3 regions of the Micromonospora chersina genome follow, and region 1 is predicted to be linked to each of the others. Evidence: riboswitches for the same ligand, from Rfam matches in the RefSeq annotation. Region 1 holds a riboswitch; each other region holds the start of a gene.

Region 1 (7,793 bases):
ATGGTCGGGCAGACGTCCTTGGCATCGGACACGTAGCCCGGCATTGGGGAGAAGTATCGAGTTACAACGATAGGCACATCTGAGCCATATAGATCGCGGATCTTCGCCAGGGCCATTCCAAGGTTCAGCTTCAGCGCTTGCAGATGATCATCAAACGTCTTTCCACTACACGGTGAGCTTGAAGCAAGCCCAAGGACCTGCTGAATGCAGTCGGCAAACCGGATGTCATTTGCACCCACGGTAACTGTCACGAGGCTGGGCTTGAGGTTCATAGCTGCCGCGGCCGGGATTTGGTCAGCTATGATGGACTTTGTGCATTCGCTTGGCGTGCCCCACACGCCGCCCTTCCCGCTGGTTGCCGCGCAAGCCCCGCTAATCGCGAAGTTGTAGGAACTCCAGCCGAGGCGAGAGGCGATCCGAGCACTATATGCAGCTGCATTGTTTGGGTATCCGCTGTGTGGCCCCGAGCCTTCGCCAGCCGCAATGGAGTCACCAAACGACACGATGACACCGCTTCCCGACGACGTCTTCCATGCCACCGACGCCGTGGTTTGTGCCTCGCCGGCTGTGGGAGATCCATCGCCGTTTGTGTCCACCCACACCTGGAAGGCATCGGTTCCCGTGCCTCGGCCGGTGAACGTGAACGCGACTCTGCCGTCGTTTGATGTCAAGCAGTCACTGGGTGAGCAAGAGAGGGAGGTGCCTGCCGATGGGCCTGAGTAGACCCTCGCCGATAGCTTCTGGCCAACCACCGGAGCTTTGGTGCCACTATCCAACAGTTGAGCCGTAATCGTCGCCTGGTCGCCGACCGCGCGGTCCTGGATGGCAGGCGTGACCGATAAGGGGAAGGACTTCAGACCGCCGCCTGCAGCGAGGATGTATGGCGTGCCGATCGTCCCGTCGCTCGCGGTGTAGGCCGCGCCAAAATCCTGGGCCAAGGCAAGAACGGTGAATCCGGGCGGCCAGGCGTCGAATGCCTCATGGACCGAGCAACTCCAGTTCGACAGCGTGTCGTCGGTAAGTCGGTCCAAGGCTGGGTGTGTGGCGACGATATGTGCCGTGTTGTAGCAGCCGACACCTGTAACCGTGAATCCTCCCGGCTGGATGGCGTCGAGAAGCGGCACTGCCGTGTGTGGCGCGGTGTCGTGGTAATAGCACGACAAACTGACGTACAGCCCCGTCTTCGTCGAGTCAGCGACCGCGTAGTCGATCGTGCGTTGCGTCAGCTCTGCCCCGCCCTGGCTTGCATGAAAAACCGGATCCGTTCCATTGATCAAGATGTTGCCACTGACGGCGGGCCCCCAAACCGACGTAGTTGAGACAGCTGCTAGGGGCGGAGTTGACTCGCAGGTGGGGTCACCAATCACAAGGGCGCGGTATGTGGCGAAATCTGCGGTGGACATTGCAGTCCACGTCGCGTCGTCGGCGACGACCGGGGTGAGGCCGAGAGCAACCACTTCCTGAGCCTCGACGCTGCTAGTCCCACCAGTAACCGATGATCCGAGGATCAAGACTCGGTCGCTCGGTGCGGCACTGGCGACCGATGAGCCCGCCACAGTCAACATGCCGCTCACGACAACAAGACTTGCCCCGGATGCAGCCCAACGATTGACCCGCCTAGACCAACGCATATAAATCCCCCACCTTAATGAGGCTTGGCGACCGCGTTCACGACAGGGCTATCGCGTGTGGACGCTACGCCAGCGGCTGTCTCTCGCCGAAGAAATGTCCTAAACCCAACACTCGGGCCCTACACCCATCCCCCGATTGTCGGATTGAACCCGCTCCGATTCGGTAGTGACTTTCGCCCTTGGGATGGATCGACGGTTGCCAGGATGGATGCAAGCGCTCCAGAGGCGTCGATTGGGCTGGTGGCAGTCATGTGGGCTACCCAGATGGAGCCGGAGGGGGATCGTTAGCTGACCTCCGATCTATCGCCACACTTCAAGCCCGATGAGCAGTGGAGCGAGAGCGCAATCGGGCGGTCCCACGGGTGATCGGTCAAGGGGCGGCCCGCCTGCGCCTGGCTCCTCTGGTCAACGGGCCCGGTCGCTGGCCCGATCGGGGCGAGGCCGCAGTACCGCGGCTGCTACTAGTCTGGGGTCGGAAGATGCTCAGGTCATGTGCGCAGGCCCTGTTCAGTGCGCATGGACCGTCGCGCCCGTGGATGGCTTCAGGTTCGGGACGATGAGCAGCGATACGACGGCGGCAACAGCGGCCGTCGCTGCGGCGAAGGTGAAGGCGCGGGTGAAGCCGACGCTGCTGCTGCCAGCGATACTCGCCGCCGCGATGCTGGACACCACTGCGACGCCGAGGGCGGCGCCGAACTCGTGGAAGGTGCTGAGAAGACCGGAGGCCAGTCCGGCTTCGTGATGAGCGACCTGCGCCAGCGCGGTTGTGGAGGCGGCGACGAAGGCGCCGCCGATGCCCGCTGCGCCGACGCTGATCCCGGCCACCACCGCAGCCGCACCGTCCCAGAACACGGGCAGCGCGGTGCCGAGCGCGGCGATCGCAAGCCCTGTGGCCGCGACCGGTCGGGCACCGAGGCGGCCGATGGCGTGACCGGCGGCCTGGGCTCCGATGATCGTTGCCAGGGCGACCGGCAGGAACAGCAGGCCGGTGCGCAGCGCCCCGTAACCCTTGTGGTGTTGCAGGTAGAACGACCCGAGGAAGAACATCGCGATCATCAGAGCCGTCGCGGCCAGGATGAGGAACGTGCCGGCGGCAACCGGCCGGCGAGTCAGGATCCGCAGGTCCATCAGCGGTGAGCGCACGGCGCGTTGCACCACGGCGAACACGAGGTACAGGACGACGGCACCGGCCAGCGTCCCGAGGGTCGTCGCGGTCAACCAGCCGCGGTCCCCGGCGTTGATCAGAGCGTAGATGGCCGTGCCGGTCGCGGCGGTGACGAGGATGGCGCCCGGCACATCGAGGCGTGCTCGGGTCGTCGGCGGCAGGTGCGCCGGCAGCATCCGGGCAAGTGCCACCAGCACGATCAGACCGATGGGCACGTTGATGTAGAACACCCACTGCCAACCAGGGCCTGCGGTCAGTACGCCGCCGAGCAGTACGCCGATCGCCGAGCCGGTACCGCCGAGCGCGGACCAGATGCCGAGGGCCTTGTTGCGTTCGTCCCCGTGGAAGGTTCTGGTGAGCACCGACAGCGCCGCGGGCGACAGCATCGCCGCACCGACACCTTGTGCGACTCGGCCGCCGATCAGCAGCGCGGCGCCAGGGGCCAGGCCGGTGATCAGGGATGCGGCGGTGAACACGAGCAAGCCGAGCAGGACCACGCGGCGGGCGCCGAAGAGATCGGCTGCCCTACCGCCGAGAAGCATCAGGCCGCCGAACATCAGGGTGTAGGCGCTGACGACCCAGGTCAGTGTGTCGCGTGCCAGGCCGAGGTCCGTTCCGATGTGCGGCAGCGCGATCGCCACCACGGTGACGTCCAGGATGAGCATGAACTGCGCGACGCCGAGCAGTGCCAGCATGCGCCAGCGGCGTGGGTCGGCGGCGGTGGTGTCGGGTTGGTCGACGGCCTGAGCGGACACAGGGTGGCCCCCAATTCGAACAGTTGTGTTTGAGTTGTGTCGGGTACAGTAACTCGTACAGCACTGTTCGACAAGGGAGTTCGAGTGGCCTCAACGGGGCAGGCGAAGACGCCGGGCAGGCGAGCCGATGCGCAGCGCAGCATCACGGCGATTCTCGAGGCCGCGGTGACGGCCTTGAGCCGCAACCCGGAGGCCAGCGTCAGCGAGATCGCCAAAGCCGCGGGCGTCGGCCGGGTCACCCTCTACGGCCACTTCCCCAACCGGGACGACCTGGTGGAGGCGGCATTCGCCAGAGCCATCGACGAGGGCCACGGCGCACTCGACGCGGTCGATCTGAGCGGCGATGCCAGGCAGGCACTCACCCGGCTGATCCATTCCAGCTGGCTGCTGGTGAATCAGTCCCGGTCCCTGCTACTGGCGGCTCAGGAGGTTCTACCGCCCAGCCGGATCCGCGACCTGCACGCCGGCCCGGTGGAGCGCGTCGAAGGCCTCGTCAAACGCGGTCAGGACGAGGGGGTGTTCCGCAGCGACCTCTCGACCGCCTGGCTGGTCGGCGTCATGCACAGCGTGATGCACAATGCCGCCGACGAGATCAACGCCGGCCGGCTGGACAGCGACGAGGCGCCAGCGTTCATCACCGCGACCGTGCTGGCTGCCTTCACTCCCCCGGGCAGCCGCGTTCCCGCCTGAGCGCGGCTAGCTGATCCCGCCGCTCTGCCCGGTCCATTGCACGCGTTGTCGGTCGTAGCGGCCGACAAACCAGCAGTCTCCCGCGGGGTGACCGGCAGGCGAGTTGTCCGGCGAGGGGCTTGTTCAATCTTCGGGTGCAGCCGGTCCGGCGCGGATCAATGGTGTTCTCGCCTGGACATGCCCAGCTGGCGGACCGGAAATGGCGTCGGGCACCGGCTCGGTGGAGCCGGTGCCCGACGAGAGGTGCGATCAGGCGGAGTAGCCGCGGGTGGCCATCCAGTTCGCCAGGTCGATGGTGGTCATCCAGTAGGAGGCGGTAGCCGCATTCGCCGAGTCGGCAATCCGGACGGTCCGGCCGTCGTCCTTGTAGCCAACCACCGCGATGTAGTGCCCGCCAGGGAACGAGTGCCAGCCGCCATCGGTGTCGGTCGCCGAGCCGACGGTGTTGGCAACCACGGCACGGCCATCGGTGATGGCATCGACCACGTCGGCCTGGAGCTGGTCCATCTGAGCCGGGGTGGCCGCGCCGGGGATCATGTGAGTCCGCCACGGGTCGCCCTTGACCATCTGGTTGAGCCCGCGGGTGGTGTCCTCGGCGGAGTTGGTGCCGTTCTCGGTCGCGCCGAGCGGGGCGACCATCGCATCCTGGGTGGTCTCGACGCCGCTCGCGCTGAGGGCGTTGCGCACCGCGGCCGGGCCGCAGTTCCATAGGCGTACTGCGCCTCGTAGGTGTAGTCGAGAACCTTGGTCGACGGCGGCTTCGGCTTCGGCTTCTTGGTCACGTCCGGGTCGGTCGTGGCCTTGGCCGCCGCGGACGGCGACGCGCTCGGCGAGCTGGATGGGGCGGCGACCCGGGCCTCGCTACGGGTGGCGACGTCGCCGAGCCGGGGGGCCAGCTCGCCAACGGCGGCGGTGTTCTCCTGACGGACCGGCGCGTTATCGGTGGCGAGGGCCGTGCCGACGCCGCCGGCCAGCACAAGCGCTGCGGCGGTGCCGGCAATGATCTGGTACGGGCGCTCGGTCGCGACGCGCCGCAGCTGACGCTTCATTCGGTGCTTCATGTGTTCCTCCACGGGGCCTAAACGGCACACGCCGGCCCGACGCGCGGACGGGTTCACGCGCGTTCATGGGCGGGGTGGCCGCAGGGACGGAAAGCGCCCAGCGTGCCGGGCTCTGCGGGACGGTTACCGGATCTGGATTCGCCGGTCAGGCGAGGGCCGGCACCGCGGCGCCGTGGAGGGGAATGGATCGGGGGGTGGTTCGCACGAGGTTGGAACTCCTTCCGTGGCCGCCTACCGGGTTAGCTGACGGATTCGGGCGGGAAGTACGCCCTACCACGGACATAGCCCGCGGATTCACCCCGGTGTTGCACTGGGTCCCCGGTTCGTGAGATCACGATTGAGCGGGTCGGTACGGCGTCGCCATTTGCGATCGAAAACCGCACCGGACGCGCTGACACTACCGGCGGCCAGGGTGCCCGCCAAGCGCTCCCACCTGCCTAAACCTCGGTCACCATTACTCTGACCGGAACAGTCCGTCACTGACATCACTGGATGTGACGAGTGGCTATGACGGGACTGTCGGGAGACTATCGGACATCGAGGCGGCGTTGGTGCCGAGTTTCTTTGGTCAATCACCATGCCATCGCCCGAATGACCGTTTCCCATCCGAGGTGGGTAGCGGCAACACGGTTTCACGTCACAATTCAGAAAACCTGAGCTGGACAGGTCGGCGGGTGCGACTGGGACCGCGCCGACGCAGTCGGGCGGGCTTCAGGTCCTTATAGGCGATCATGCTGGTGGAAATGGCGCCGGCGACATCCGGCAGGCGGGCCGGCCGGCGCAGCGTAAACACCGATCGCCCGCGCATGGTGACCACAACGGCTGGACCTCGACTTGCGAGTGTCGGCGTGCCGCACCATGTTGTTCGTGCTCACGGATGTGAGAGCGCAGCCGGGCGGTCAGTCGGGAGCCGGATCCGTTGGGGACAGGTGAGCCGGTTCGCTCAGACAAGGGCCGTGGCAACCAGTTCGTAGCCTCAGTAGCGCCGCTGGTGGAGGTCGGCGTCCCGCTGCCTTGACGGTCTTCCCTGCCTGTGGGCCAGAGCCACCGGACGTGCGGGTTCGCGTAGGTCACGAAAGCGGGCGGGCGCCGACGGCGTCCGCCCGCTTTCTCGAAGCAGTGTCAGCGAAGCAGGAACGTCTGGGTCTGGGGGTTCAGCATGGGCAGTTTCCTGGCTCCGGCCGTCTCGCGGCCGCTGAATCGGAGCACGTCCACCCCGCGGGAGATGTCATTGGCGATGATCAGCCCGTTGTACCAGTAGGTCGACCACTGGTTGGACTGCATGTCGTAGTAGGCGATCTCCTTCGGATTACGCGGGTCGGTCAGGTCGACCACGGAGGTTCCCGAGCCGTAGGCAGAGGAGACCAGGATGTTGCGGCCAGCAACGGGCACGTAGTTGAAGTTGTGGTAGGTGCTCGGCTCCGCGCGCGGGATGCGTAGGTGGCTCAGCGGCGTGCTGGGGTCGTCGACCGCGTACGTCCAGATCGCTCCGAACGGCTCCTGTGCGGGCCCGAAGTATTCGTCGCCGAAGGTCACGTACTTCCCGTCGTGGGTGAACGCCGCGCTGTGCCAGATGTCCACGTCGGGCGTGTCGATGTTGGCGATCACGCGGGGCGCCAGGGGGTTGCTGATGTCCCACAGCTGGCCCTGGGACAGGCAGGCCGCAGCAGCGAGCTTGCGCGGGGTCAGCACCTGAATGTCGTGGCAGGCGAAGAAGTCGCCGGACGCGCCGGAGAAGGTGTCGATCCCCTTGATGGTCGGCTCGGCGACGACCGTCGCGGCAAGGCCGGCCTCGGCGTCGCCACCCGGTACGTCGATCACCGAAATGTGCTCGAACGGGGCCCGGCAGTCCGGCCCGATGTTGCTGGCGCTCAGCGGGTACGACGCGACGTAGATATAGGTGCCGCCGTCCTCGCGGGGCACGAGGGTGTGGGTGTGCGAGCCGCAGTCTGTGCGGATGGCCTGGAGGAACCGTGGTGCTCTCGGGTCGCTGACGTCGAAGACGCGGATCCCTTCCCAGGCGCTGGGGGTGGAGGCGGTGACGTTGCGGGATCCCTCGCAACCCGGTGTGCTCTGCGGGGTGTCCACGGACAGGAACACCAGGTCTCGCCAGACGGAAACGTCGCCTTGGGGGCCGTTGCAGTGCACGTCGGCCAGCTCGACCGGCGCGCCCGGCTCTGAGATGTCGACGATCCGGAATCCACCGTAGTGGCCGGCGAAGACGAGGTTGCCGGCGAAGGCGAGGTCGGAGTTGACGCCGCCGGTGTGCTCGTCGGTGGACAGTAGGTGCATGTTCTGGCTGTAGCCGTCAGCGGGGCTGCTCGGCGGGGGCGGCGGGACGGATCCGTCGTCCCATGGCTCGTGCGCCTCGGCCGGCGATGCCATCACGGCGAGCAGGATCGCTGTGGCAGCGATGGCGAGTGATCGGGTTCGGGAAGGTCTATGCACGGCGCCCCCTCACGTCGGACGTGTCGCCGCATGATGCGATCAC
Region 2 (7,793 bases), 1.9 Mb from region 1:
AGACCGACCGTCACCCCGCCTCGCAACACCGCGCCGCCCGTCCCCACCGGGCTCCGTGCGGCGCGCCTAGGGACAGGAGCGAACCCCCTTGAAGCTCTCACCTCGCCTCGTCGCGCTCTCCGGCGCGGCGGCGGCCGGACTGATCGCCGCGGGCACCGCCGCGGCGGTGCAGGCCGCGCCGCCCGGCCCCGCCGCCCCCGACGCCGCACAGGCCCGCGCGATCGCCGCCGACTCGGCGCGCGCGCTGGTCGCCGACCGGCCCGCCTACCTGCACGCCAGCTCGGACGAAGCCTTCGTGCAGAAGCCGGTCATCTCCTCCGAGGGCACCCAGTACGTGCCCTACGAGCGCACCTACAAGGGCCTGCCCGTGGTCGGCGGTGACTTCGTGCTGGCCACCGACGCGGCCGGCAACCTGAAGTACGCCTCCGTCGCGCAGCAGCAGGCCATCGGCAGCCTCGCCACCACGCCGAAGCTGACCTCGGCGGCCGCGGCGAAGACCGCGCGGGCCCAGCTCAAGACGGTCAGCACCGTCGAGGGGACCAACCTGGTCGTCTACACGCTCGGCGCCACGCCGGCGCTGGCCTGGGAGACCACGGTGCGCGGCACCGACGCCGAGGGGCCGAGCCGGCTCACCGTCGACGTCGACGCCCTCACGGGGGCCGTGCTGCGCAAGCAGGAGCGCATCGTGCACGGCACCGGCACCGGGGCGTGGAACGGGCCCAGCCCGCTGACCCTGAACACCACCCTGTCGGGCAGCACGTACTCCATGAAGGACCCGACGGTCACCAACCTGAGCTGCCAGGACGCCGCCACCAACACGACGTTCAGCGGCTCGGACGACGTCTGGGGCAACGGCACCGCCACCAACAAGGAGACGGGCTGCGTCGACGCACTGTTCGCGGCGCAGACCGAGCACAAGATGCTCGCGCAGTGGCTGGGCCGCAACGGCGCCGACGGCAACGGCGGCTACTGGCCGATCCGGGTGGGCCTGAACGACCAGAACGCCTACTACGACGGCACCCAGGTCCAGATCGGCAAGAACACCTCGGGTCAGTGGATCGGCTCGCTCGACGTGGTGGCCCACGAGATCGGCCACGGCATCGACGACCACACCCCGGGTGGCATCTCCGGCGCGGGCACCCAGGAGTTCGTCGCCGACACCTTCGGCGCGGCCACCGAGTGGTTCGCCAACGAGCCGTCCACCTACGACGCTCCCGACTTCCTGGTCGGCGAGAAGATCAACCTGGTGGGCAGCGGCCCGATCCGCAACATGTACAACCCGTCGGCGCTGGGCGACCCGAACTGCTACTCCAGCAGCATCCCCAGCACCGAGGTGCACGCCGCGGCCGGCCCGGGCAACCACTGGTTCTACCTGCTGGCCAACGGCAGCAGCCCGACCAACGGCCAGCCGGCCAGCTCCACCTGCAACGGCAGCAGCGTGACCGGTCTGGGCATCCAGAAGGCCATGAAGATCATGTACAACGCGATGCTGCTGAAGACCTCGTCCTCGTCGTACCTGAAGTACCGGGTCTGGACGCTGCAGGCGGCGAAGAACCTCTACCCGACCAGCTGCACCGAGTTCAACGCGGTCAAGGCCGCCTGGAACGCGATCAGCGTGCCGGCGCAGACCGGTGAGGCGACCTGCACCGGCAGCACCCCGACGCCGACCGCCACGACCACCCCGCCGTCGGGCAGCTGCACCGGCCAGAAGCTGGCCAACCCCGGCTTCGAGTCCGGCAACGTGAGCTGGACCGCCAGCTCCGGCGTCATCACGAACGACACCGCCCAGGCCGCGCACGGCGGCTCCTACAAGGCGTGGCTCGACGGCTACGGCACGACGCACACCGACACGCTCTCGCAGTCGGTGACGATTCCGGCCGGCTGCCGGGCGACGCTGAGCTTCTGGCTGCACATCGACAGCGCGGAGTCGACCACGACCACCGCCTACGACAAGCTGACCGTGAAGGCGGGCAGCACCACCCTGGCCACCTACTCCAACCTCAACAAGGCCACCGGCTACGTGCAGCGGTCCTTCGACATCTCGTCGCTGGCCGGCACCACCGCCACCATCTCCTTCAGCGGCGTGGAGGACAGCTCCCTGCAGACCTCCTTCGTCGTCGACGACACCGCGGTCACCCTGAGCTGATCGCAGCGGAGCGGCCGGTCGTCGTCCTCCCGACGGCCGGCCGCTTCGTCGTTCCCGCGGCAGGTCGCCGGCCGGGGCGCACCGGCCGGACGCCGGTCAGGCCGGGCGGGCCGCGCCGGAGCCGGCGCCGTCGCGGCGGATCCGGGCCGCGACGCCCTCCATGGCCCGACCGAATCGCTCCATGTCCCGCGCGGACTGCTCGGGCAGGCCGCCGAGCCGCGCGGCGAGGGCGTCCACGTCCGCCTGGGCCGAGGCGCTGACCCGGGCGTCCAGCTCGGTGAGGGCGGCGTTCACGGCCGACACCAGGTGCCCGCAGAGGGCCTCGACGGACTCCCCGGCCAACGCGGGGTCGACGGTGACGGACTCCAGCCGGCCACCCTGGACGGCGACGGCACGGACCCGGCCGCCGGCCGCGGCGCCCTCGGCCCGGAGCAGCTCGCCCGGCGCGCCGTCGGGGTGCTCGGCGGCCCGGGACCGCATCGCGGAGAGCGCCTGTTGGGTCCTGGTCAGCAGCTCGTCGAGGCTCGCGGCCGCGGAGAACGGGTCGTTGGTCATATCCGCGCTTTCTTCACGTCTTTCCGAGCACCGTGACGATAGCAACCACCCCCGACGCGGGCGCCGGTGAGCCCGCCCGAACCCGGTCCGACACGAACGCCCGGCCGGGATCCCCGGCCGGGCGTTCGTGGTGCGGTGGACCGGCCCGCACGGGGCCGTTCCGGTGGGGTCTCAGCGCAGGCGCAGCTTCTGGCCCGGGAAGATCAGGCCGGGGTTCGCGCCCACCACGTCCTTGTTGCGCTCGTAGAGGGCCTGCCAACCGCCGGCCACGTTCTTCGCGTCGGCGATCTCGGAGAGGGTGTCTCCGGACCGGACGACGTAGCTGCCGGCGCCGCTCGTGCCCGGCGTGCCACGCCGCTCGCTTCGGACGGTCGGCCGGTCGGCGCGCGACTTCCGCTCCGTGGTGGCCTTCTTGGCGGACTTCGTCGAGCCCGAGTCCTTGCTGGCGTACCTCTTGGTGGAGCCGCCCTTCTTGCCGCAGACCGGCCAGGCGCCGATGCCCTGCCCGTCGAGGACCTTCTCGGCGATGGCGATCTGCTCGCTGCGGCTGGCCAGGTCGGCGCGGCTGGCGTACTTCTGGCCGCCGTAGCCGTTCCAGGTGCTCCGGGAGAACTGGAGCCCGCCGTAGTAGCCGTTGCCGGTGTTGATGTGCCAGTTGCCGCCGGACTCGCACTGGGCGACGGCGTCCCAGTTGACGCCGGCGGCGCTGGCCGGGGCGGCCGGGCCGAGAAGGGCGGCGGCGCCGGTGGCGGCGCCGACGACGAGCGCCCCGACGGCGGTGCGACGCTGCGCGGTCCGTCGGTGACGGGCGACGTGTTCACTTGCCATGTGGGTTTCCTCCACGCCGACGAGGTGAGCTGTCGGGTTCGGGCCGAGGAGCCCGGCCGCCGGTGGCGGCTTCACCCCGAGGTGTCGTGCACCGAGGAACGTGGTTCCCCCGCTCCCGCCTGAGGTCCAGGTACCACCGGGCCGGCGGCGGGATTAGGCGTTGCCGGCCCGTGGTGTCCGCGATCGCGAACGGAATCGACGTTAGGAACGTTTTGCGACGAACGCCCACTTCTTGTGAGGTTCTTCACCCGGCCGGGCGAAGGTCGCCCCGTTCGAGTTGCGCACCGTCCGAAGGGGGCTTATTGAGGGGCGGCTCAGTAGGTCAGGCCGTATCCCTGCGGGAAGAGCGGGACCTGACCGTCGCCCGCGTTGATGGGCTGCTGGCTGACCGAGTTCATCCAGGTCATCGGCAGTTTGCCGGTCGGCGCGTACCCGCCGAAGAGGACGTCGGCCACGCCGCCGCCCTCGGTGCCGGGCAGCCAGGACGCCAGCAGCGCGTTCCACCGTGGCAGCTCGGCGGCCACGTCCAGCGGCCGGCCGCTGACCAGCACCACGATCACCGGCACGCCCGAGTTGCGCAGCGTCGTGATGGTACGCAGGTCGTCGCGGTCCAGGCTCATGCTGCCGGTGCGGTCGCCCTGGCCCTCGGCGTACGGTGTCTCGCCGACCACCGCGATCGCCGCCCGGTAGGTCCTGTCGATGCCGGTGCCGCGCTGGTTGTACGTGACAGTCGTGGTCGGACCGGCGGCCGCCCGGATGCCCTGGAGGATGGTGGTGCCGGGCGTGACGGCGCCGGACGAGCCCTGCCAGGAGATGGTCCACCCGCCGCTCTGGTTGCCGATGTTGTCGGCGTTCTTCCCGGCCACGAAGATCTTGTTGTTGTCCCGGGCCAGCGGGAGCACGCCGCCGTCGTTCTTGAGCAGCACCTGGGACTGCCGCACGGCCTGGCGGGCCAGCGCGCGGTGCGCCGCGCCGCCCACCGTCGAGGTCCTGCTCCGGTCGGTGTACGGCCGCTCGAAGAGGCCCAGCTCGAACTTCTTCGTGAGGATCCGCCGGTTGGCGTCGTCGATCCGGCTCATCGGCACATGCCCGTTCTGTACCTCGGCCCGCAGCGTGCTGAGGAAGGTCTTCCAGGCCGTCGGCACCATCACCATGTCGATGCCGGCGTTGACGGCGGCGCTCACCTCGGCGGCCGTGAACCCGCTGGCGCCGTCGATCTGGTCGATGCCGTTCCAGTCGGACACCACGAAGCCGGAGAAGCCCAACTCCCCCTTCAGGACGTCGGTGATCAGGTAGCGGTGGCCGTGCAGCTTCACCCCGTTCCAGCTGCTGTAGGAGATCATCACCGAGCCCACGCCGCGCTGCACCGCGGCCTGGAACGGCGGCAGGTGGATGGCCCGCAGGTCGGCCTCGCTGAGCTGGGTGTCGCCCTGGTCGTCGCCGCCGGTGGTGCCGCCGTCGCCCACGTAGTGCTTGGCGGTGGCGAGCACCGACGTGGGCCCGCCCAGGGTGGTGCCCTGGAGGCCGGTGACCAGGGTGGACAGGCTCGACGGCAGGTCCGGCGTCTCCCCGAACGACTCGTAGGTGCGGCCCCACCGGTCGTTGCGGGCCACGCAGAGGCAGGGGGCGAAGTTCCAGTCCACACCGGTGCCGGTGATCTCCTCGGCGACGGCCTGGCCGATCTGCTGGACCAGCGCCGGGTCACGCGTCGCACCGAGGCCGATGTTGTGCGGGAAGATGGTCGCCCCGTACACGTTGTTGTGCCCGTGCACGGCGTCGACGCCGTAGATCATCGGGATGCCGAGCGGGGTGGCCAGGGCGGCGCGCTGGAAGCCGTCGTACATGTCGGCCCAGGACGTGGCGGTGTTCGGCGTGGGCGCGGAGCCGCCGCCCGAGAGGACCGAGCCGAGCCGGTACGTGGTGAGGTCGCTCGCGGTGACCGAGCCGCGCTCCGCCTGGGTCATCTGGCCGAGCTTCTCGTCGAGGGTCATCCGGGCGAGCAGGTCGGCGACGCGGGTGGCGACGGGCAGCGTCGGGTCCTGGTACGGCAGGCCGGCCGCGGTGGCCGGGGCGGGCGCGGCCAGGGCGGTGACCGCGACGAGCAGGAGGGCGAGGGCGAGCGGACGGGGGCGGTGGTGGTGACGGATCACGGGTCGCTCCTTCCGGAGGAACGCTGGGGCCGTTCACCGGCACCCTATGCCCGTGAGCATCGACTGTGAACAATCCGTGCCGGTTCCGGAACCGCCGGGCGGGCGGGCGCCGGCGCGGGCTACCGTGGCAGGGTTCGCGCAAGATCGGCTAGAGGCGGCGAGGCATGAGCGACCACGGACACGAGCTGGCCTTCGGCGGCTTCCTCACCCCCTCGGCCGGGCGGCCGGAGCAGGTGGTGGCGCGCGCGAAGCTCTGCGAGCAGGTCGGCCTGGACCTGGTCACCTTCCAGGACCACCCCTACCAGCCGGGGTTCCTGGACACCTGGACGCTGATGTCGTTCGTGGCCGCCGCCACCAGCCGCATCACCCTCGCGGGGAACGTGCTCAACCTGCCGCTGCGGCAACCCGTGGTGCTCGCCCGCAGCGTGGCCAGCCTGGACCTGCTCACCGGCGGCCGGGTCGAGCTGGGCCTCGGCGCCGGCGCCTTCTGGGAGGCCATCGAGGCGGTCGGCGGCCGGCGGCTCTCCCCCGGCGCTGCCGTGGACGCCCTCGACGAGGCGATCCGCGTGATCCGCGAGGTCTGGGACACCGATCGGCGCGGCATGGTCCGCGTCGAGGGCGAGCACTACCGGGTGGTCGGCGCGAAGCGCGGCCCGGCGCCGGCGCACCCGGCGGAGATCTGGGTGGGCGCGTACAAGCCGCGGATGCTGCGGCTGGTCGGCCGCGCGGCGGACGGCTGGCTGCCGTCGCTGGCGTACCTGCCGAAGGGGCCGGCGGAGCTGCCGGCGCTGAACGCGGTTATCGACGAAGGCGCCGCGGAGGCCGGCCGGGACCCCGGCGCCGTGCGCCGCCTGCTCAACGTCACCGGCACCTTCTCCCGGTCGCCGGCCGGCTTCCTGGACGGCCCCCCGGAGCAGTGGGTGGAGGAGCTGGCCGGGCTCGCCCTGGACCACGGCATCGCCACCTTCATCCTGGGCAGCGACGAGCCGCGGGCCGTCCAGCTCTTCGCCCAGGAGGTGGCGCCCGCCGTCCGCGAGCTGGTCGCCGCCGAGCGGACCACGCCGGGCAGCCGCGCCCGCGCCGTCGAGGAGCAGCAGGCCGCCGTCGAGGCCGGCGGGTCGACAGCGCTGGCGGTCTCCCCCACCCCCGATCCGGGGGTACGGCTCAGCGCGCGCCGGCTCTGGGACGAGTCCACCCGGCCCGCGGCGCCGCCACCGCCGGCCGGGCACGTGTACACGGCCCGGGGGCAGGCCGTCGGGCAGCACCTCGTGGACGTGCACGACCACCTGCGCCAGGAGCTCGCCCAGGTGCGTGACCTGCTCGAACAGGTCACGCGCGGCGCGGTCGCCCCGGACGCCGCCCGGGCCGTGCTGAACGAGATGACCATGCGGCAGAACAACTGGACGCTCGGGGCGTACTGCGCGGCGTACTGCACGGCGGTGACGCAGCACCACGGCCTGGAGGACGCCTCGATCTTCCCGCACCTGCGGAGCGCCGACGCCGGGTTGGCGGCGGTGCTGGACCGCCTCGAGGAGGAACACGTGGTGATCCACGGCGTGGTGGAGAGCGTCGACCGGGCACTCGTGGACCTCATCCGGCAACCGGGCGACTTCACCGAACTCCAGGCGGCCGTGGACCTGCTCACCGACACCCTGCTGTCGCACCTGTCGTACGAGGAGCGGGAGATCGTCGAGCCGCTCGCCCGGCACGGCTTCTTCGCCGGCCAGCTCTGACGGCGGTTATTCCCGGGCCCGGCGTGAGATAGCTGGCTTTTGTTTTCCTAAGTCAGCCGGGTAGCGTCGGGCCCATGACGGACTTCCTCGCGCAGCGCGACTCCTGGTCCACCGCCAACTGCTCGATCGCCGGGGCGCTCGAGGTGGTCGGCAACCGCACCACGCTGCTCCTGCTGCGCGAGGCCTCGTTCGGCACCCGGCGCTTCGACGACTTCGCGCGCCGCGTCGGCGTCAGCGAGCCGGTGGCCGCCGCCCGGCTCAAGCGCCTCGTCGCCGACGGGCTGCTCGACCGGCGGCCCTACCGCGAGCCCGGGCAGCGCACCCGCGACGAGTACGTCCTCACCGACAAGGGCCGCGACCTGCTGCCGGTGCTCGCCGCCC
Region 3 (7,793 bases), 220 kb from region 1:
CCTCACCGAGTGCGTCAACCGCGCCGACGCGCTGGTCTCGGACGTCTCCGGGGTCATCTCCGACTGGCTCTACTCCGGCAAGCCGTACGCGGTCACCGACATGGGCGTCGACGGCGAGCACTTCGTCGAGCGGTTCCCCCTCGCCGGCTCCGGCTACGTGCTGCGCCGGGACATGTCCAACGTTGACGAGGTGCTGACCGAGCTGCTGGACACCGACCCGAAGGCGGCGGACCGCTGGGCCACCCGGGTCCGCTACCTGGGTGACTTCCCGGCCGAGTCGTACGCCGAGGTGTTCCTCGACGCCGCCCGCCGGCAGCTCGCGGCGGACTGGACCGCGCCCGCCCCGCGGGACGGCTCGCCGGTCCCCTCCCCCGCCGCCTGAGCCCGGCGGTCAGAGGTACGCGTCGAGGAGGGCGAGCACGGCGGCCGGGTCCTCCACGTGCGCGTTGTGGCCCAGCCCCGGCAGCGTGGCGACCGGGACGCCCAACTCCTTGAGCTGCGCGTCGGTCACCATCGGGTCCTGCTCGCCGCGGGCCAGCAGCACCGGCACGTCGGTGGCGCCCAGCAGCGCGGGCAGCCGGGGCTCCCCCACCGCGAACGCCGCCGGATCCATGGCCAGCCGCCAGCGGCCGTCCTCGCGGCGCAGCCCCGCCTCCACCACCGGGTGGTCGGGGGCGAACAGCCCGGTCAGCCCGGAGACCCGCAGGTAGCGGCGGGCGGCCTCGTCCCGGGTGGCGAACCAGGTCACCGGGCGGGCGGCCAGCTCCTGGGCCTTCTCCAGGTCGGCCGGGGACCACACGGCCTTGATGCCGAGCCCGACCACCGCGTCGACCGGCAGGCGCCGCGACCGCGCGGCCAGAGCCAGCGCCACCACCCCGCCGAGCGAGTGCCCGAGCAGCACGAGCCGGTCGTGGGGGCCGAGCCGCTCGGTCACCGGACCGAGCCCCTCGACCACCCGCTGAGCCAGGCCGTCGAAGGAGTAGCCGGGCAGCGGCGGCGACCAGCCGTGCCCGGCCAGGTCCGGGGCGAGCCAGCGCCCCGCCCAGTGTCGCTCCAGCAGCGGCGCCCAGGGCAGCCACACCTCACCGGTGGCGCCCATGCCGTGCAGAAGCAGCAGATGGCGGGTACCCGTCTCGTCGCCCATAGGGCGCAGTGTGCCACCGGACGGACAGCCGGCGCGAGAGCGGACACGCGCGCGGACGACGTCGGGCACCGGCTCGCTGGAGCCGGTGCCCGACGGGAGGGGTGGTTCAGGCGGAGTAGCCGCGGGTGGCGGCCCAGTTCGCCAGGTCGATGGTGCTGATCCAGTACTCGGGCAGCGCCGGGTTCGCCGAGTCGGCGATCCGGACGGTACGGCCGTCGTTCTTGTAGCCGATCACCGCGATGTAGTGGCCGCCCGGGAACGAGTGCCAGCCGCCGTCGGTGTCCGTGGCGTCGCCCGCGATGTTGACCACCACGCCCCGGCCGTCGGTGATCGCCTTGACCACGTCCGCCTGGAGCTGGTCGATCTCCGCGGGGCTCGCGGAGCCGCCGAACATGTGGGTCCGGTACGGGTTGCCCTTGACCATCTGGTTCAGGCCGCGGGTGGTGTCCTCGGCGGAGTTGGTGCCGTTCTCGCCGGCGTTCAGCGGGGCGATCATCGCGTCCTGGGTGGTCTCGACGCCGCTCGCGCTGAGCGCGTTGCGCACCGCGGCGGGGCCGCAGTTCCAGTAGGCGGTCTGCGCCTCGTAGGTGTAGTCGAGCACCTTTGTCGACGGGGGCTTCGGCTTGGCCTTCGGGGTGGTGTCCGGGTCGGCGGCGGCCTTGGCGGCCGGCTTCGCGGCCGACGGCGACGCGCTCGGCGAGACCGAGGGCGACGGGGCGGCGACCCGGGCCTCGCCCCGGCTGGCGACCTCACCGAGGCGGGAGCCCAGCTCGGCGACCGCTGCGGTGTTCTCCCGGGGGGCCGGGGCGTCGTCGGTGGCGGCGACGGCGGCGCTGGCGCCGCCGGCCAGCACGAGCGCCGCGGCCGAGCCGGCGACGATCTGGTACGGGCGTTCGGTAACGAGGCGGCGCAGCTGACGCTTCAGGTGGTGCTTCACTGTTTCCTCCACGGGGCGTGAGCGGCACGCGCCGGCCCGGCGCGCGGAGGAACTCACGCGCGCTGCGGGGCGGATGGCCGCGGAACGGGGAGCGCCCGGGGGGCCGGGCGATCGGGCGGGTTGCCGGGTTCGGTCGCCGTCAGGCGAGCGCCGGCACCGCGATGCCGTGGAGGCAGGGGGACGAGCGGGGGGTGGGCACGAGGAATGGCACTCCTTCCGTGACCGCCGACCGGGTTAGCTGACGGATTCGGGCGGGAAGTACGCCCTACCGCGGGCTGGCCCGCGGATTCACCCCGGTGTTGCTGTGGGTCCCCGGTTCGTGAGAGCACGATTAGGCGGGTCGGCGCGGCGTCGCCTCTTGCGATCGAAAACCGCTCCGGACGCGCCGACACTACCGGTGGGTACGCCGGCTGCCAAGCAGTCCCACCTGCGTAAACCTCGTGCACCACTACGGATATCGGAACAGTCGGTCACTCACTTCACTCAATGGGACGAGCAGTTACGGCGGTACCGCGCGGCAAAAAGCGGACATCCGGTGGCGACCGGCGCGGAATTGCGGGGGTCAATCGCCCAGCCCGGCACCGATGACCGTTTCCGCGGTCGGCGTGACCGGGCTCACCGAATTCGGATAACGATTCGGCCGACCTCGCCGGTCAGCCGGCCCGGGCCGGGCGCCAGCGCGCGCCGGGCACGGCGGCCGGGACCGGAGCCGGCGCCGCCTCGCCCCGCCCCCGCACCGTCCCCGCGGCGTCGCCCGCCAGGGCGGGTCGGAGCGCGTCGGCGGCCGCGTACGCCTCCGCGGCCAGGATCCGGGCCGCCTCGGCGGCCAGCTCGGCGTCCCGCCACGCCCGCCGCTCCCGCTCGGCGGCCGCCGCCCAGCCGGCCCGGCGGCCCTCGCGTACCGCCCGGGCCAGGACGATCTCCTGCTCGGCCGGGTGCCGGCGCGGGTCCCACCCGTTGCGGTGGGCCAGCACGTCGGCGAGCTGCCGGGCGCTCAGGTCGCCCCGCCAGTGCGCGGTCATCGCGGCGTGGTGCAGCCACCGCTCCCGGGCCGCGTACTCGGCCGGTGTGCGGGGGGTGTGCGGTGCGGGCAGCGCGGCGGCACCGGCGAAGCGGCGGGCGGACGCCTCGGCCTCGTCGTACGCCCGCCAGGCCCGGTCCGCCTCGTCCTGGGCGGCCAGCCACTGCTCCCGCCGCCTCCGGGCGGTCTGCGCGGCCCCGGTGGCGGCCACCGCCACCTCGTCGGCGTAGCGGCGCAGGTCGGCCCGGCGGGCGGCCTCCTCGGCGACCGGGTCGGGCACCGGATCGGTCCCGTCGTCCCGCTCCGGGCGGGCGACCAGCACGGCGAGCAGGCCCAGGGCCAGCAGGAGCAGGGCCGACCAGATCGCGGCGGCCTCGGGGACCTCGGTCAGGAATCGGTAGAGAACGGTCTGCGGCATGGTCGGCACCTCACGGGAGAGAACGTGGCGGAGAGGTGTCCGCACGAGCCGTGGGAGCGGCGGGTGCACCGGGAACCGGTGCCGGGCCGCGGACGGGCGGGTGCGGGGGTGAGGTTCGGTGCGTGCGGCGGGCGCGGGCCAGCGGCCCACGGGCGGGTCAGCGGGCGGGCGGGGCCCGGGAGCCGACGGTCGCGGGAACCAGCCCGGCCAGCACGACAGGCCGGTCCGCCGGTCGCGTCGCGGCCATCGGCGTGTGCCCATCGGCCGGCACGGCCGCCCGGTCGAGGTCGGCGCCGCTTCCGGCATCGTGCGCGCCGGCGGCCGGACCGGCCGCGGCCCGGAAGTCCGGTCCGGCGACAGTCCGGCGGGCGGTGTACCGGAAATCGTGTCCGGCGACGGTCCGGCCCGCTCCGTCCCCGAGGTGTCGCGCGGCGGCACCGGGCGGGAGGGCCAGGCCCTCGACCGGGGCCACCGCGGAGGACGCCACCGGTGCGGTCGCGGCGCCGCCGACAGGCAGCGCCGCCGCGCCGAACGAGCAGGCGGCGAGGACGGCCAGGCTGGCCAGTGTGCGGGCGATCCAGCGCGCCACCCACCACACGGGACAGGTGAGCGCGATCGGCAGCACGGGTACAAACTACCGCCGAAGCCGCCACATCGCACCGCCGCCGGGCGTGTCGCGCCATCCGTTCATCCGACGCCGTCCAGCGTGGACGGACGGCCGGCGCGGGCGCGGCGGCCTCACCGGATCCGCCGGCGCGCGCTACGCCGGCAGGGCGCGCACGGCTAGCCCGGGTCGCGCCGCCCGGCGTACTCGACAGACCTGGCCGGAATGGCGGCGGGGGCCGCCCGCGGGGCGGGCACGGACGGCGCCGGCGCGGCGGTGGCCGCCGCCGGACGGGCCCGGCGCGGCGGCCCGAGGCGGCGCATCAGGGGCATCTCCACCCCGTGGTGCAGAGCCGCGGCGAGCAGCAGGTTGAGCAGCAGGAGACCGAGCACCGCGAGCGGCCCCCACCACCCGCGCAGCCCCGTGCCCCAGTCCCCGGTGAGCCGCAGCACGGTGGTCATGACCAGCACGTGCACCAGGTAGAAGGCGAACGAGACCTCGCCGAGCCAGACCATCGGGCGGGCCCGCCACGGCGTGCGCCGGCCCCGGACGTCGGCGTCCGCGGCCGCGGTGATGACGAGCAGGTAGGCCACCGCGAGCAGGGCCGCCCAGAACTCGGCGCGGATCCACTGCGCGGCGACCACCCAGACGGCCACGAACAGCAGGCTGGCGGCGGCGAGGTTCGGCCCCCGCCAGCGGCCCCGGCGCAGCAGTTCCGCGGCGGCCGCCCCCATCCAGAACTCGACGGAGCGGGTGACCGGGAAGATCTGGGTGAACCACCAGCGGCTCTCCTCGGGCACCAGGAGCTGGGCGGGCCAGAGGGCGAGGATGAGCAGCGGCACGGCGACCACCGCCGCCCACAGGACGCCCACGCGGGCCCGGCGCAGCCACGGCAGCACCAGCGGCAGGCACAGGTAGAAGGCCAACTCGCAGGAGAGCGACCAGCTCACGTTGTTGACGCTGTAGAAGTAGCCGTCGACGGGGATCCACGCCTGCACCAGCAGGAGGTTCCCGATCGCGGCCCACGGGGCGACCGGGTCGGCGAACCAGAACGCGACGGCCAACGCCACCACGAAGGTCACCAGGTGGTTCGGGTAGATCTTGGCCAGCCGGCGACGGAGAAAGGTGTGCCGCGGCTCGCCGTCCCGGTACGACCACACCAGCACGAATCCGCTGAGGACGAAGAAGAACTCCACCCCGGACAGGCCGAGGGCGAACGCCCGGTCCAGCACCGCCTTGACGCCGGGCTCCGCGACGATCCGCATGGTGGCGACGTGGAAGGCGAACACCAGGAGGGCGGCGATCCAGCGCAGCCCGGTGAGCGACGGCAGCCGGGTGGCGCGGGTGGCCGGGGTGCTTGTCACCCGGGGCACCCTACCCGGTGGTAGCCGGGGTCGCCGCCGGGCGGCGCTCGCACCGATCCTCGTACGCCTGTACGAGAGCAGGGTAGGATCGGCGGCGTGTACCAGCCCTCGATGCTCGACCTCGCCGAGCAGGGCCCTTCCCTGGGCCCGCTCGCCGGCCGACTGCGCCGGCACGAGCTGAGCCGGGGCGCCTGGGTCGACCACCTGCCCGGCTGGGTGGCGGGCTCCGACGCGGTGCTCGACACGCTGCTGCACGAGGTGCCGTGGCGAGCCGAGCGCCGCACCATGTACGACGCCGAGGTCGCCGTCCCCCGCCTGCTCTGCTGGTACGGCGCCGGCCGGCCGCTGCCCCACCCGGTGCTCACCGCGGCGCGCGACACGCTCACCCGGCACTACGCGGCCGAGCTGGGCGAGCCCTTCGTCACGGCCGGCATGTGCCTCTACCGGGACGGCCGGGACAGCGTGGCCTGGCACGGCGACACCCAGGGCCGTTCCGCGCACACCGACACCATGGTGGCCATCGTCTCGTTCGGCTCGCCCCGGCCGCTGCTGCTGCGTTCCCGGGGCGGCGGCGGGACCAGCCTGCGCTTCCCGCTCGGGCACGGCGACCTGGTGGTGATGGGCGGGTCCTGCCAGCGCACCTGGGAGCACGCCATCCCGAAGACGGCCCGGCCGGTCGGCCCCCGGGTCAGCGTCCAGTTCCGTCCCACCGGCGTGGCCTGACGCCGAGCCGCCCCCGGGCCCGGGCCGGCGCCGTGCTAGAAACAACTCTCAGGGTCGATCACGCCCCCGTCACCTGACGACGCGAAGGGCGCAGCATGACCCAGTCCCCCACCTCCCGCTGGTCCCCGTGGCGCCTGCACGGTGACGGGCGCTCCGTCACCCCGGGCGACGTGGTCCACCCCGATGAGCGGCTCTCCTGGCCGCGGACGGTCGGCGTCGGCGTGCAGCACGTCGTCGCCATGTTCGGCGCCACCTTCACCGTGCCGCTGATCACCGGCTTCCCGCCCGCCACCACCCTCTTCTTCTCCGGGCTGGGCACCCTGCTGTTTCTGCTGATCACCGGCAACCGGCTGCCGTCGTACCTGGGCTCGTCGTTCGCCTTCATCGCCCCGGTGCTGGCCGCGAAGACCGACGGCGGGATCGGTGCGGCGCTCGGCGGCATCGTGGTGGCCGGCGCGGCGCTGGCGCTGGTCGGCGTGGTGGTGCAGGTGGCCGGGGCGCGCTGGATCGACGCCCTCATGCCGCCGGTGGTCACCGGCGCGATCGTGGCCCTCATCGGGCTCAACCTGGCCCCGGTGGCCTGGGACGGCGGCGGCAGCGGCACCGGGTTCCAGTCACAGCCGCTCATCGCGGTGATCACCCTGGTCGCGATCCTGGTCACCACGGTGCTCTTTCGCGGCTTCCTGGCCCGGCTGTCGATCCTGCTCGGCGTGGTGATCGGCTGGGTGCTGGCCGCGCTGCTCGGCAAGCTCGACCCGGCGGCGGTCACCGCGCTGAAGGAGGCCGACTGGGTGGGCCTGCCGCAGTTCCACGCGCCGAGCTTCGGCCTGCGCGCGGTGGTGCTGGTCATCCCGGTGATCCTGGTGCTGATCGCGGAGAACGCCGGGCACGTCAAGGCGGTCGCCGCGATGACCGGGCGGAACCTGGACCGGGACATGGGCCGGGCGTTCCTCGGCGACGGCGTCGCCACCGTGCTGGCCGGCGCGGGCGGCGGCTCCGGCACCACCACGTACGCGGAGAACATCGGCGTGATGGCGGCCACGCGGGTCTACTCGACGGCCGCGTACTGGGTGGCCGGGTTCGCGGCGGTGCTGCTCGGGCTCTGCCCGAAGTTCGGGGCGCTGATCCTCACCGTGCCGGCCGGCGTGCTGGGCGGCGCCACCACGGCCCTGTACGGCCTCATCGCCGTCCTGGGCGCCCGGATCTGGATCGAGAACCGGGTCGACTTCCACGACCCGGTCAACCTCATGACCGCCGCGGTCGCCGTGATCGTCGGCGCGGCCAACTACACCCTGACCGCCGGGGACCTCTCCTTCAACGGCATCGCCCTGGGCACCGCCGCCGCGCTGGTGATCTACCACGGCATGCGCCTGATCGCCCGCCTCCGCGGCACGACCCCGGCCTCCCGCCGGGGCCCCGAACCGGAACTCTGACCCCGAACGCGCGACGGGGCCCTGCGGCGCAGCCGCAGGGCCCCGTCCACACGTGACGGTCAGTCGCGGTCGATCTGGTGGCCGATCACCGTCGGGCCGAGCATCACCGCGAAGCCGGAGCCGTCGCGGCGGGGATCCGCCGGCGGCAA

The links. A riboswitch is a leader RNA that binds a small molecule or an ion and turns the genes downstream of it on or off. The one in region 1 is predicted to bind cyclic di-AMP.
Region 2: it holds a riboswitch for cyclic di-AMP, as region 1 does, so the genes downstream of both, GA0070603_RS02035 (LysM peptidoglycan-binding domain-containing protein) here and GA0070603_RS10625 (C39 family peptidase) in region 1, are expected to answer to the same signal.
Region 3: it holds a riboswitch for cyclic di-AMP, as region 1 does, so the genes downstream of both, GA0070603_RS09795 (C39 family peptidase) here and GA0070603_RS10625 (C39 family peptidase) in region 1, are expected to answer to the same signal.

Annotation. Positions count from the first base shown of each region.
Region 1 is NZ_FMIB01000002.1:2,344,971-2,352,763, forward strand. Features, by position in the region: gene GA0070603_RS10610 (GDSL-type esterase/lipase family protein) at 1-1,565, opposite strand, end outside; gene GA0070603_RS10615 (MFS transporter) at 2,139-3,491, opposite strand; gene GA0070603_RS10620 (TetR/AcrR family transcriptional regulator) at 3,636-4,241, shown strand; partial or broken gene GA0070603_RS10625 (C39 family peptidase) at 4,491-5,302, opposite strand; cyclic di-AMP (ydaO/yuaA leader) riboswitch at 5,516-5,656, opposite strand; gene GA0070603_RS10630 (LVIVD repeat-containing protein) at 6,425-7,594, opposite strand.
Region 2 is NZ_FMIB01000002.1:465,190-472,982, reverse strand. Features, by position in the region: gene GA0070603_RS02045 (M4 family metallopeptidase) at 89-2,146, shown strand; gene GA0070603_RS02040 (YbaB/EbfC family nucleoid-associated protein) at 2,243-2,701, opposite strand; gene GA0070603_RS02035 (LysM peptidoglycan-binding domain-containing protein) at 2,873-3,529, opposite strand; cyclic di-AMP (ydaO/yuaA leader) riboswitch at 3,535-3,689, opposite strand; gene GA0070603_RS02030 (glycoside hydrolase family 3 protein) at 3,844-5,679, opposite strand; gene GA0070603_RS02025 (LLM class flavin-dependent oxidoreductase) at 5,844-7,412, shown strand; gene GA0070603_RS02020 (winged helix-turn-helix transcriptional regulator) at 7,487-7,793, shown strand, end outside.
Region 3 is NZ_FMIB01000002.1:2,123,843-2,131,635, forward strand. Features, by position in the region: gene GA0070603_RS09785 (CDP-glycerol glycerophosphotransferase family protein) at 1-382, shown strand, start outside; gene GA0070603_RS09790 (alpha/beta fold hydrolase) at 392-1,144, opposite strand; gene GA0070603_RS09795 (C39 family peptidase) at 1,251-2,093, opposite strand; cyclic di-AMP (ydaO/yuaA leader) riboswitch at 2,290-2,429, opposite strand; gene GA0070603_RS09800 (hypothetical protein) at 2,735-3,520, opposite strand; gene GA0070603_RS09805 (hypothetical protein) at 3,678-4,145, opposite strand; gene GA0070603_RS09810 (acyltransferase family protein) at 4,304-5,488, opposite strand; gene GA0070603_RS09815 (alpha-ketoglutarate-dependent dioxygenase AlkB) at 5,576-6,211, shown strand; gene GA0070603_RS09820 (uracil-xanthine permease family protein) at 6,307-7,644, shown strand; gene GA0070603_RS09825 (DNA gyrase/topoisomerase IV subunit A) at 7,704-7,793, opposite strand, start outside.